Regions from separate parts of the Ruminococcus sp. AM42-11 genome, predicted to be linked through region 3. Evidence: riboswitches for the same ligand, from Rfam matches in the RefSeq annotation. Region 3 holds a riboswitch; each other region holds the start of a gene.

Region 1 (3,212 bases), on a different contig from region 3:
CAGACCTTTCGTCTGGGCATACTCTCCTGGCGTATCTACGATCACATCAAAATTATTTACATATTGTGTTTTATGATAATGTATTTTTTCACCACGCAGGGCCTGGGTCAAAGTAGTTTTTCCAGCCTCGCTGCGACCGATCAGAACAAGTTTCCTCATATTCTGTCAAGTCCTTGTAATGGGGCATAAAGTAAAGCCCAGTTTATTTCCCACATAGTCCAGAATTGCGCTAGTAGAAGCTTCTACTTCCGACACAGTACCTGTGATGATCAGGCTTCCGCTGAAACGATCAACAAATCCCAGTTCAATGCCAGATGATTTCATCGCAATATCTGCCATAATGATAGCAGTTTCTGCCGGACTTACAGTCATGATCCCAATGGCCGCTCTTGAGTAGTCCAGCGACGGATCAAGGCCCAGCTTGGTGTAAAGAATCTTATCCGGATTGGCAATGATATGTGCCAGGGAAATCTGCTTGCCTGGTACAAGCTCCTGTACGATTCTCTGTTTCATTTCCGGAGACATATTATCTGTGTATCCCATTTTCTCCTCCTGAATAAAGAGTTTTTATAATCTGATTTGATTATACCTTTCTGATTTCCAAGTGTCAACAAAAAGCAACATTTCCTGGCATGTTATATGTGGTTTTTCTTGTAGTACAATGTTGTTTTTATTTGTTTTCTCTGTTTTTTCTTATTTATGATTGACATGTTTTTTTCCCTCTGGCATACTAAAGTTAACTGTAAATGGCTTTTCAAAACACTTTTATAGTGAAATTACCAGCTGCATATATTCACGTAATCTTGACTAGGAGATGATTTTATGTATCTTTCTGATATACACACACATTCCATTGCCAGCGGACACGGCACAACCTGCACCATCAGCGACATGGCAAAGGCAGCTTCTCAAAAAGGGCTGAAGCTTCTTGGAATCACAGACCACGGACCAGCCACTCTGGCTGCCGGAACTTCTTCTTATTTCCGAAGCCTGATCTATTCGCCCAGGAAGCGTTTCGATGTGGAATTATTATATGGAATTGAACTGAACATTCTGGATACCGATGGAAAAACAGATCTGCCACAGGAGCTTCTTGATAAGCTGGACTACGCAATCGCCAGCATGCATTATCAGAATTTCCGGCCAAAGACCAGGGAAGAAAATACTGCTGCTTTTCTGAACGTAATGAAGAATCCGGTTATAAAGATCCTGGGACACATTGATAATCCCCAGTATGACATAGATTACGACGCAGTTGTAAAGGCTGCCGGTGAAAACGGTGTTCTCCTTGAGATCAACGAAGCTTCCCTGGCACCTTACGGATATCGGGGCGATACCCATGCCAACTGCGCGCAGATCCTGTCCTGCTGCCGGAAGTATCTGGTTCCAATCGTGCTTTCCAGTGACAGTCATGGAACAGAGCATATTGGAGACTTCACTTATGCCGCTGATTTCGTTCATAATGCTATGTTTCCAGAGGGTCTGATTCTCAACAACCAGATTCCGAAATTAAAGATGCTGTTAAGCATACGATAAAAAGGATCCAGCTTGCAGAATTCCAATGGAATTTTGCATTACGCAAAAACTCTCCGAGAAATATAAATACGTAAGCTTAACTTCGTATATATTCCGGAGAGTTTTTTATACTTATTTCTTTGATTACTCATTTTCATTTTTATGATCTGCTTCTCTTACTTTCTGCATCATCGCAGCAAGTTCCTGATATTTTCCTGTCACATAACCGTAGTTTTTCTTCTTATGAGGTAGCTGACAATTCGTACAATCTTTAAATCCCTTCTCATTATATTTGAAATTTCCGCCGCATTTGTCTCCAAGGGCATAAAGCGGGCAATAGCAGAACAGACAGTTAAAGTCCTCTGGATCAGCTCCTTTATGGCATGGAAAATACTCACATTTCTTATGACTGAAATAAGCGTATTCTTTATCTTCCCAATATTTTTTCTCCATATTTCTCTCCTTATCTCATACAGCTCAAAACAAAATATTCTTTATATTCTATTTCGTAATGCCCCAAAATCAAATGCAAAAAAAGAATCCCGCTTACAGGAATAGAATACGGCCAGAGCGTGTTTAAAAAAGGCTTTCTGTAAGATGTGCGTCACACCCTGCAGGAGATTACGGGAATAATTCTACAAACAGGCTCAGGAAAAGTGTAAAAAAATACCGCATATGCGGCTTCTGAATCATCATTATTTAAGAGGGAGCGATGCTACTCCGGGGTAGAATATGATCCGTTCATATATACGCGGAGGGAACGGTTTCATCCGAAGTAGTATCGCCTGCCATTTAATCTGTATAATTCTTCTGAACAGGCGATCATTCCATAAAAAATGTCCACTCACAAAAGCGGACAACATCTCAGGGCTGCGGATTCCCCAAAACTGGTTGTTACACTTTCATCGGAAGTTTAACCTCGCCATACCAAGCAGGTTTCCTGGCTCCAGAATCATCACTTCCTCTCTCCTTCTCATGCGTAAGCACAATGGACTATGAGATTCGCTCCTCTGTTACAGTGACCGGATCGCTCAGGTTTCTCACCTGATTCCCTCTTTCTGCCAGCTTATAGCTGTCAGCACTTAATATGTTCACTATGGAATTATACTAACATCATAGTACCACCGGTCACTGTCTTTGTCAACCCTTTGGAAGGATTTTTGTTATTTTTTTATCAACCTGGTGTTGCTAGTCACGGCGTGACCAGCAGCGTCATTTTTTCCTGAATCTTCTCCACCAGGATTTTCGCTGTTCTTTCATGAGATCTGTGCCCTGGGTGCTGCCTTGATCCAAATTCTCCTTCCTGTGTATCCGGAAGCTTCACAAATTCCACGCGCTCATCCCCTGTTTTTCTTTTATAATTCCCCACCGCTTTCTCAAGCGTAGGCAAAATCTCATCTCCAAGCATTCCATAACACCACAGAATATAGCTTTCTGGATTACATACGCGCAGTTTTCTCAAAAAGTCTTCCACAGCCTTTCCAACTCTGTCCATATTCTTCGTGCCGCTGCTGTCGTTTGTCCCCAGATTCACTACGATCACATCAGGCTGAAACTTCTGGAAATCCCATTTTTCCATAGCACCCAGTTGTTTGTTTCTTTCTCCATTTAAAAGACCGCACACCTGCTCATAATATAGCGGGATTGCCTGCTGCTCATTGCCTTCCCAGGAACAGAAAACGCCCCAGCCGCTCTGA
Region 2 (3,212 bases), on a different contig from region 3:
TAGATAGTCGTAACCAGTTCCGCTTAAAGTAAGAACAGCTGTCATTTTTCCGTTTTTGGAAGTGAGCACACAGTCAATTACACGGAACATAGATGAACTGGAGTTTACTGTAATATTATAAATTCCGCTTGCACAGCTGCCTGGAGCAGGGGTTGCTGTTGGCTCTGGGGTGGTGGTTGCTTCCGGAGTTGTGCTTGGCACTGGAGTTTCAGTTGGTGCAGGAGTCTCAACCGGTGCCTCGGTAGGCTCTGGGGAAACAGTTGGTTCCGGTGTTGGAGCAGCCTCTCCATATCCTGGAACCGCCGGTACGGTAATCGTCAATATACCCTTTGCGTACCAGTTCTGGCTCTTCTTGGAATGAGGAACGACTGCTATTGTCTGAGCTTCCTTGCTTGCAGTAACTTCAAAGGTGTAGGTATAGCCTCCTGCACTGTTCTCTACTCCTTTGATGGAATTTGCTTCTTTATCAGAGTCATTGGCACTGCCAAGATAGATCATGTCATAATTCTGTTTTGCGGTAGAAAGTGTGACAATATATTTATCCTCCGAAACCTTTACAGTGGAACCGGTGATTACGAACATTGCAAATTCATCACCGTTTTCTTTTACAAGCTTGATTCCGGCATCTGTAATCTCATTCTGGGCTGGTGCCTGGGTTGGAGCTGCAGTTGGCAGTGGAGTGGCAGTTGGCTCAGGGGCTGCAGTTGGCTCTGGAGTAGCTGTTGGTTCCGGGGCTTTCATTCCTGGAACGTTCAGTTTCAAAGCCATATTTGTGTACCATTTCTGATTTTTTACAGAAAATGGTACGATGCTGAAAGTCTGGACCTGTTCACTGGCAGGAACCTCAAAAATGAAAGTATAACCATCTTCATTTTCTGTACCAACGATTGCTGCTGCATTTTTTGCTTCGTCAGGATCTTCTTTAGAACCAAGATAAAGCTTCTCATAGTTCTTTCCGTCAGTATTGAGGGTTATCTTAATTTTATCACCATTTAATTCAGCAGAAGAGCTTTTGATTTTAAGCATTTTATATGCACTGTTATCTTCCTTGTCAATGGTCATGTTGGAACCATCTGGGTTCAGATCCTCTGGCTTTGTTTCTGATTTATCTGTCTCTTCGGTTTTGCCCTCTTCTGTTGTTTCTGGTGCAGCTGTAGGCTGTGGAGCTTCTGCTTCCTCATTTTTGCTTTCTTCAGCAGGTGATGCAGTAACCTCAGGAGTGGTCTCAGAGGCAGGTGTTTCTGTAGCAGCAGGTGTCTCTTCCACAGCAGAGGCATCCACTGCTGCCGGAGTTACTGTAGTGTCAGTGTTTTCTTCCTCAGCTGTTGCGTTCTCCTGCACAGGAGTCTCAGCAGCAACAGCAGTCTTCTCCGCCTCTGTTTCTGGAGTTGGTGTAACAGAAACCTGTACGTTTGCATCCTCATTTTCTGCCTGTGTAAGTACAGCAGGAGTGACCGTCATCGCGACGGAAAGGAACAGTGCAAGAAAGCGTTTTGAATTTCTTTTCATTTCTTTTTCCTCGATTCTTCCTATTATTTTATAATCTGAATAAATCCCAATTGCTTCTGGAGCCTGTTTGTACAATGGGCAATCCTGACAGGATTATTTCAAAAAAATGCCTGCTTCCTCTGAGAAAACAGGCACTAAAAATTCAATATATTGTATTATCAAATATATTAATGAGAATGAAGTACTTTCTTCGGAAGCTTTCATTAAACGAATTCAGCAGGTTTCCTGACTTACAGATCAACACAGAATCCATCCTTCTCAGCAATATACCAATGGTTTCACTGGATTCTACTCCCTGTTTACAGTGACCGGATCGTTCAGGACTTTCACCTGATTCCCTCTTAGAGCGTGTTGAAAAAACATTCCCACAATCTGCACGCTGTAGCAGACAGATATGTCTGGCACTGAAAACGGATTTATTCAATTCACCTCATTATAGCAGACCGTTATGTCGAAATCAATAGATTTATAGGGTTATTGCTTGTATTTACTGTACCCGACTTCATCTGTGCGGAGAAGTGTTCCATTCTCATCGTAGACACTGCGGTAGGTTTTACAGGTGTTTGGATCGGAATGCTCTGTAGTAATCTCTACCGTATTATTGTCAGTTTTGGTTCCGTAAATGGATACCGTTACGGCTTCCTCTTTTTCATCGTAAGAGGCTTCAATTTTAATTGGATAAGCAGTATTATTCTGAAAACGGAAATCCTGACCTCCCCACACCACTGCTGCGTCCAGACCATCCTCAACATAATCAATTCGGGCAGCGTGATTATGACGCTCAACAATGGTCAGATCAGACTGCAGGCATGCCATAAACAACGTAGTGGAAATCTGGCAGATTCCGCCTCCGATATCCTGGGCATGTTCGCTCCTACAATTACAGTTGCTTCCCTGTACCCTCGTTCCTCTGTACGTGGACCTAAAGTATCGTTGTAGGAAAAAATCTGTCCTGGCTGAAGTTCCACTCCATCACAGGCTTCCACGGCAAGCTTCAAATTGGCAACACGGTTTTCAGTACCGCCGCCATATGTAGTATAAGTACCAAGAAGATTCAGATAAGGAAGGGCTTCTATCTCTTCTGTAGAAACTTCGGGCAGGGTAATTTCAAGGGGGATGGTGATCACTGCCCCTTCTTTTGCTTTTTCCAGCTTCTTTGCAGTTGACTTCACATCAAATGAAATTCCGGTAACTGCCGGAATAATTTCATTATTTTCCCCCAGAGAAGCATCTGTGGCTTCTGTATGTATCTTTTCATAATAGGCTTCCAGATCCAGTTCCTCTGGAGGTGTCTTCATAGTAGGACATTCGATAACAGCTTCATAATCTTCTATGGAAATTGCTTTTAGAATCGCTTCTTTCAATGCATCCATATCCGGACCGATTCCGGTTTTTCCCTTAGTGATAACCAGCTCTGTATCTGTAAGTTCACAGGAAGTCTGTATAGTGGTGGATCCCTTTGAAATTCCAGCATCCTCCAGAAGCGTGTCCAGTTCGTCTTTGTTTCGGGCTTCTGGCATAAGGGTGACTTCTTCCTTTGTCTTGCTGTTCATCAGTTCGATGCGGTCAGTTCCATGAGTAAACCAGGCACCATGTCCAAGAGCATAGGCACTTTCTACAATTGATTTTACATCAAGACCGAGAACAGGATAGATGGATACCTTAAAGTTCTTTCCATTCAGGGTAATGGTCATCTGTGTGTT
Region 3 (3,212 bases):
TGTAATAAAATGCGGCTGTAATAAATGAACCGTGGCAGAGGATTTACTGATATAGAGAATGCAGTAATATTCAGAGCTGCACAGTGACCCGCTACGCTGTAAAAAAGATCGGAAGAACAGCGTGAACGGACGGTTTCCAGAAAGAGACTGTAGGAGGCTAGACAAATGGGTAAGAAATATGTGGCTTATGTAGGAACCTATACTCACGGAACCAGCAAGGGAATTCAGGTTTATGACGTGAACCTGGAAGAAGGTACTCTCACAGAGAGAAGTGAAGTGGAAGTTAGTAATGCGTCTTATACCGCAGTATCCAAGAATGGAAAATACCTTTATTCTATCGAGGATGAGGGTGTTGCAGTATTCAAGCGTGATCATAATGGCGATTTGGCACGTATCAACAGCGTGGATATTGATGGCATGAGAGGTTGTTTCCTTGCTACAGACGTAGATGGCAAATATCTTTACGTAGCAGGTTATCACGATGGAAAGGTAACCGTTGTACACACTCATAAGGATGGACGTCTTGGAAGTGTTATGGACGGTGTTTTCCACACTGGTCTTGGAAGTGTTGCAGAGCGTAACTTCCGTCCTCACGTAAACTGTGTACGTCCTACTCCGGATAATAAATATCTCTGCGCAGTAGATAATGGAATTGACCAGATCAAGGTTTACCGGATCAATAAGCGCACAGATAAGCTGGAGCTTGTTGATATTGTCCGCTGCCCGAGAGAGAGCGGACCGCGTATTATCCGTTTCAGCGCAGATGGACGTTATGCATATGTTCTGTTTGAGCTGAGCAATGAGATTAAAGTGTACAGCTACAATGGAGAGGGTGATACTCCGGAGTTTGAGCTGCTTCAAAGTGTTTCCACCCTTGCGAAGAAGGAAGACGGAAGCGTATCTCATAATGCCGCATCAGGTCTTGCTCTTGCACCGGATGGCAAGCATTTATTCTGCACTACAGCAGGTGAGAATACAGTAGGTATGTTTGAGGTAGATGGTGAGACTGGTCTTCTGGATCGTAAATTTGTTCTTCCTGTAAGTGGTGATTATCCGAAAGACCTTGTTATTTTCCCGGATAATCAGCACATTGCCGTTGCCAACCACTCCAGCAACAGCATTACAACCTTCAAGGTTGACTACGAGAAGAACATCATTATGATGAAGGGCAAACCACGTAAGATCGAGACCCCGAACTGTATCAATATCTGGCCGGTACCGGATGGAGAGGATATTGAGGATATAGAGGCCTGATAAATTCTGATTGACAAACAGGAAATGCTGTATTATACATTTTTGATGTTGTGTTGAGAATTGAATAAAACGACCATTTTGGTGCCTGGTGGAAATTAAAATAAATTCTAGCAGGTCAAACGGGAAACAGGTGAAAATCCTGTGCTATGCCGTAGCTGTAACAGTTGAGTAAGCTTTCGAAACCACTGAATTTTTATCGGGAAGGGAAAGCATTATGATGACACTGGAGCCAGAATACCGGCCAGAATGAAGAACTTTTGCTGCGGGGCACGGTATAGGGGTTGGTTTTATATAACAGGATTATTATGTCATTAAGCCGCTGCGTTAGCAGCGGCTTTTTCACGCTTTTATTACAAGAATTCCCTGATTTGGCAGAAGTTTATGCTATTGGAAAGGATAAACACAAATGGCAGAATTGTTAAAGAATATTCAGTCATATTGGGATATGAGAGCTGGAGGATTTTCAGATGCCAGTATGGAAGAAAGAAAAACAGAACCTGGAGAGAGATGGGAAAATATTTTCAAAAATTCTCTTAAAACGGGATGCCATGTATTAGATGATGGGTGTGGCGCTGGCTTTTTTACCACTTTGCTTGCTTCGATGGGATTTCAGGTGACTGCGGTAGATTATAGCACAAAAATGCTGGAAGAAGTCAGAAGAAATCTGGAGACAGAAGGACTTAAAGCAGAACTTCATCAGATGGATGTGCAAAGCTTAGAATTTGCTGATAATTCCTTCGACGCAGTGGTATCAAGAAATGTATTCTGGAACCTGGAGCATGCAGATAAAGCTTATGAGGAAGCGTACAGGGTTCTAAAAAAAGATGGAATTCTAATTCTGGAAGATGGAAATTATTATCGCCGTTTTTTTAGTGATAAGTATCAGAAAGCCTATGATGAGTTTCAGCGGGGACATGAAAAAGAAGAACAAGGGTGCCATGCGCGACATAATAAAGAAAATGTAGATTTTTCCATTATGGATGAAATTGCAAAGAAATTGCCAATGAGTCAGGTAGATCGACCTGCCTGGGATTTTAATAAACTTGTAGAAACAGGATTTCATAAAATACAGGTGGAAATAGCTGGCAGCCCTTTACCGATGAGTTTTTGTATTGTAGCACAGAAAGGCTGAAAAAGTGAAAAGAGAGATTATAAAACGACTGATTTCACTTGTGATTATTTTGTTTGGGCTGTCTCTGATGACCTTTGGACTTACATATATTTTGCCGTCAAATCCAGCTGAACAGCTGGCAGAATCTATGGGTGCAGGTCATGACCGGGAGGTAATCGCAAAGATTGAAGAAAAATACGGATTAGACAAATCTTTTGGAGAGCAGTATGTGAACTGGCTGAAGGGTGCGTTACATGGCGATTTCGGAATGTCGGTAAAATATGCACAGCCCGTTTCCCAGGTATTAGGAAGAAAACTCCCCAATACGGTTAAACTGGCAGTTGCATCGTTTATTCTGATGATATTAATTTCTTTTCCGTTAGGAATTTTATCAGCAGTATATAAGGATAAAAAGGCTGATTATATTATTCGGTTTATGTCTTTTATTGGAATTTCACTGCCTAGCTTCTGGGTTGGTATGATGATGATCTATTTTTTTGCAGTTAAGATGCACTGGCTGCCTGTGGGGGGATCAGATTCTTTTAAAAGTCTGATCATGCCGTCTGTAACACTTTCGTTAAGCATGAGTGCGTACTACATAAGACGGATCAGGGCGGTAATGGTCGAGCAGATGAATGAGGAATATATAAATGGCTGTCAAGCAAGGGGAATTGGAAGGTTTCGTACAATTTTCTTTCATGTGCTGCCAAATTCCCTGCTTACTGTAGTGACAATGCTCGGCATGTCATTTGGAGGATTACTTGGTGGAACAATGATCGTTGAAACGGTCTTTAGCTGGAATGGAATCGGCAGCGCAGCAGTGGCTGCGATTTCCGGCAGAGATTAC
Region 4 (3,212 bases), on a different contig from region 3:
GCAGGAAGTAACTCCCGGAACCTTGTTTACCGCTTTTTCCACACGGGCGCTGCAGGCTGCACAGCTCATGCCGGTGACGTTGTATTGTTCCATAATAAATTCCTCCTTCGAATACAGTGTTTCGATACCAACGGACTGCTCTGCGCATTCGTACCTCCGCAGGCAGGTACACATTCGGAATACGCTGGTATCTCACTTCATTAGCTTCTGCAAAGTTGCAACCAGCTCATCAATGGTTTCGTCTTTACCATCACGGATATCTCTTGCCACACAGGTTCGGATATGATTGGCGAGAAGTTCCTTATTAAATGCATTCACAGCGGCATTTACAGCTGCTGACTGAATAAGAATATCGTTGCAGTAAGCGTCATTCTCCAGCATTCCTATAATCCCCCTTATCTGGCCTTCAATACGTTTCAGACGGTTTACCAGCTTCCTGCGCTCTGCTTCGGAACGATCGGTGTGCTTGGTACAACAGCAGGAACAGACCTTCTTGGTAGGTTCCTGGCTGGAAAGAGTTGCAGGATCGGCTGCGGTGTGGCTGCAGCAGGATTCGGATTTATAATCAGCTGTCATAGGCGGACTCCTTTCCTTATATACCCCGCCAGTATGTATTTGATGAAACCAATATATACCCTGGCGGGGTATTTGTCAATAAGTAATTCACAGAAAACCTGAGAATTGCGGCGCGAAACCATGCGAAAGCATGATTTCTGTGCATCGCGAAGCGTGTTGCTATGAACGGAGTGAATAGTAATCTGTTTGAAAAATTATTCCCGCAATCTGCACGCCCCACTTTGCGGTATATTTTGCCCGAATTCAGTTGCCGTAGCCCGCTACTGCGCCCTCATCAGGACAAAATCTCCCACAAATTGTGACGCAAATCTTGCAGAAAGCCTTTTTCAAACATACTCTAGTTCATAAAAAATACATAAAAAGTTCATAAAAAATATATAATAATATGGTACATATTAAATATCCGAGTCGAATATGTATAATGGTTATAGCGCGAAGGTTGCATCATGAACATGATGCGCAAAAGAGAATCCGGTGAGAGTCCGGAACGATGCCGTCACTGTGTAAGGGAACTGCTTCAGAGCCCACTGGGAAACCGGGAAGGGGGAGCAGTGTTGACCGAAGTCAGGAGAACTGCCTTGGCGTGGAATCTTAGGTCTGCGGTACACAGAACCTGTATTCTCATAACGATACATGAATATTTCCTGAATGTTTTTTGGAAGAAAAGTGTGTATATGAGAATGTGTGCAGTCGCAGAAAATGCGGCTGTTTTTATGCAATGGGAGATTGGTGATAGATTTCCCATGGGATTCTTTATACGTGATTCTATCCGGAAATACAAAAAAAAGAGGAAAAAGAAATGAAAAGAAAATCTTTATTAGCAATCCTTCTTGCAGCTTCTATGGCAGCAAGCATGACAGCAGCAACAGCAACTGTTGCATTTGCAGAGACAGAGGAAGCAGCAGAGGAGACAACAGACGATGCAGAAGCAGCTGATGACACTGCAGATGCAGATAAGGAAGCGGCTGATAAAGTAGCAGCACTTATCGATGCTATTTATGTTCAGGAGAGAACAGATGATACAGATGAGCAGTGCAAGGAAGCTAAAGAAGCATGGGATGCCCTTACAGATGCTCAGAAAGAGCTTGTAGAGGGAGAAGAGGCAAGTCCAGAGTATTTCGGACGTGACACAGGTGATGCTTCCAAGGATGATCCGCGTAATCAGGACGAGATCGGTGAGAATGAGCTTCTTGTAGTAAGCTTTGGTACTTCCTTTAACGACAGCCGTGCAGAGGATATCAAAGGAATCGAGGATGCTCTTGCAGAAGCATTCCCGGATTGGTCTGTAAGAAGAGCATTTACCGCTCAGATCATTATCAACCATGTACAGGCAAGAGATGATGAGAAGATTGATAACATGCAGCAGGCACTTGACCGTGCAGTAGCAAACGGTGTTAAGAATCTTGTAGTTCAGCCTACACATCTTATGCATGGTGCTGAGTACGATGAGATGGTAGAAGCTATTGATGCTTACAAAGATAAATTTGAATCTGTAGCAATCGCTGAACCAATGCTTGGTGAGGTTGGCGATGACGCTACCGTTATCAACGATGACAAAGCTGCTGTTGCTCAGGCAATCACAGATGAAGCTGTAAAAGAAGCTGGATATGACAGCATGGAAGCAGCTGCAGAAGATGGAACCGCATTTGTATTCATGGGACATGGTACTTCCCATACAGCAAACGTTACATATGATCAGATGCAGACCCAGATGGAGAAACTTGAATTCACAAACGCATTCATCGGTACTGTAGAAGGTGAGCCAGAGGATACAGCTTGTGATGAAGTTATCAATAAAGTAAAAGATGCCGGATTCAAGAAAGTAATCCTTCGTCCGCTTATGGTTGTTGCTGGTGACCATGCAAACAATGATATGGCTGGTGATGATGATGACTCCTGGAAGAGCATGTTCGAGGCTTCTGGAGATTTCGATGAGATTGACTGCCAGATCGAAGGTCTTGGAAGAATTGACGCTGTTGAGCAGCTTTATGTAGCTCATACTCAGGCAGCTATTGATTCCATCGCGAAATAATTATCCTGGTATAAATTGTTATTGCAACAGAACAAAAGCAGCTGCTCCTACACTGTGGGGCAGCTGTTTGAGTAATAAAACAAATACGGCACACACAAGTGTACCGTAAATAAAGAAAAAGCAAGGAGAGTTATTATGAAACGTTCATTAGTCATTTTATTAACAGCTGTAAGTATTTCCGCTATGACAGCAGGAACTGCATTCCCGGCATTTGCAGAAGCCACAGAGGCTGAGGCAGAGGAAACCACAGATGGTGCAGAGAATGCCGCAGACAGCGAACTTGAAGACGGTGTTTATGGTGTAGAGTTTGACACAGACAGCAGTATGTTCCATGTAAATGAGGCTTGCAACGGAAGAGCTACCCTCACTGTAAAGGATGGTAAAATGACCGTTCATATTACTCTCGTTTCCAAGAATATTGAGAATGTTTTCCTTGGAACAGCAGAGGATGCACAGAAAGACGGTGCCGAACTGATTCAGCCTACTATTGATAAGGTAACTTACAGCGATGGCATGACAGAGGAGGTTTATGGATTCAATGTTCCAGTAGAGAAGCTTGATGAAGAATTTGACCTGGCAATCATTGGTAAAAAGGGCAAATGGT

What was found. A riboswitch is a leader RNA that binds a small molecule or an ion and turns the genes downstream of it on or off. The one in region 3 is predicted to bind cobalamin.
Region 1: it holds a riboswitch for cobalamin, as region 3 does, so the genes downstream of both, DW904_RS01490 (cysteine-rich small domain-containing protein) here and DW904_RS09915 (class I SAM-dependent methyltransferase) in region 3, are expected to answer to the same signal.
Region 2: it holds a riboswitch for cobalamin, as region 3 does, so the genes downstream of both, DW904_RS18515 (hypothetical protein) here and DW904_RS09915 (class I SAM-dependent methyltransferase) in region 3, are expected to answer to the same signal.
Region 4: it holds a riboswitch for cobalamin, as region 3 does, so the genes downstream of both, DW904_RS08990 (sirohydrochlorin cobaltochelatase) here and DW904_RS09915 (class I SAM-dependent methyltransferase) in region 3, are expected to answer to the same signal.

What each region holds. Positions count from the first base shown of each region.
Region 1 is NZ_QUIO01000001.1:343,189-346,400, forward strand. It holds gene DW904_RS01475 (EutP/PduV family microcompartment system protein) at 1-159, opposite strand, end outside; gene DW904_RS01480 (BMC domain-containing protein) at 166-543, opposite strand; gene DW904_RS01485 (phosphatase) at 823-1,536, shown strand; gene DW904_RS01490 (cysteine-rich small domain-containing protein) at 1,660-1,968, opposite strand; cobalamin riboswitch at 2,428-2,616, opposite strand; gene DW904_RS01495 (GDSL-type esterase/lipase family protein) at 2,708-3,212, opposite strand, start outside.
Region 2 is NZ_QUIO01000042.1:5,544-8,755, reverse strand. It holds gene DW904_RS18515 (hypothetical protein) at 1-1,509, opposite strand, end outside; cobalamin riboswitch at 1,707-1,880, opposite strand; partial or broken gene DW904_RS24240 (VanW family protein) at 1,984-2,807, opposite strand.
Region 3 is NZ_QUIO01000014.1:37,351-40,562, forward strand. It holds gene DW904_RS09910 (lactonase family protein) at 166-1,254, shown strand; cobalamin riboswitch at 1,317-1,515, shown strand; gene DW904_RS09915 (class I SAM-dependent methyltransferase) at 1,661-2,386, shown strand; gene nikB (nickel ABC transporter permease) at 2,391-3,212, shown strand, end outside.
Region 4 is NZ_QUIO01000012.1:59,748-62,959, forward strand. It holds partial or broken gene DW904_RS08980 (heavy metal translocating P-type ATPase) at 1-93, opposite strand, end outside; gene DW904_RS08985 (metal-sensing transcriptional repressor) at 193-576, opposite strand; partial or broken gene DW904_RS25290 (DUF6783 domain-containing protein) at 736-846, opposite strand; partial or broken gene DW904_RS25295 (DUF6783 domain-containing protein) at 823-924, shown strand; cobalamin riboswitch at 996-1,172, shown strand; gene DW904_RS08990 (sirohydrochlorin cobaltochelatase) at 1,376-2,608, shown strand; gene DW904_RS08995 (hypothetical protein) at 2,744-3,212, shown strand, end outside.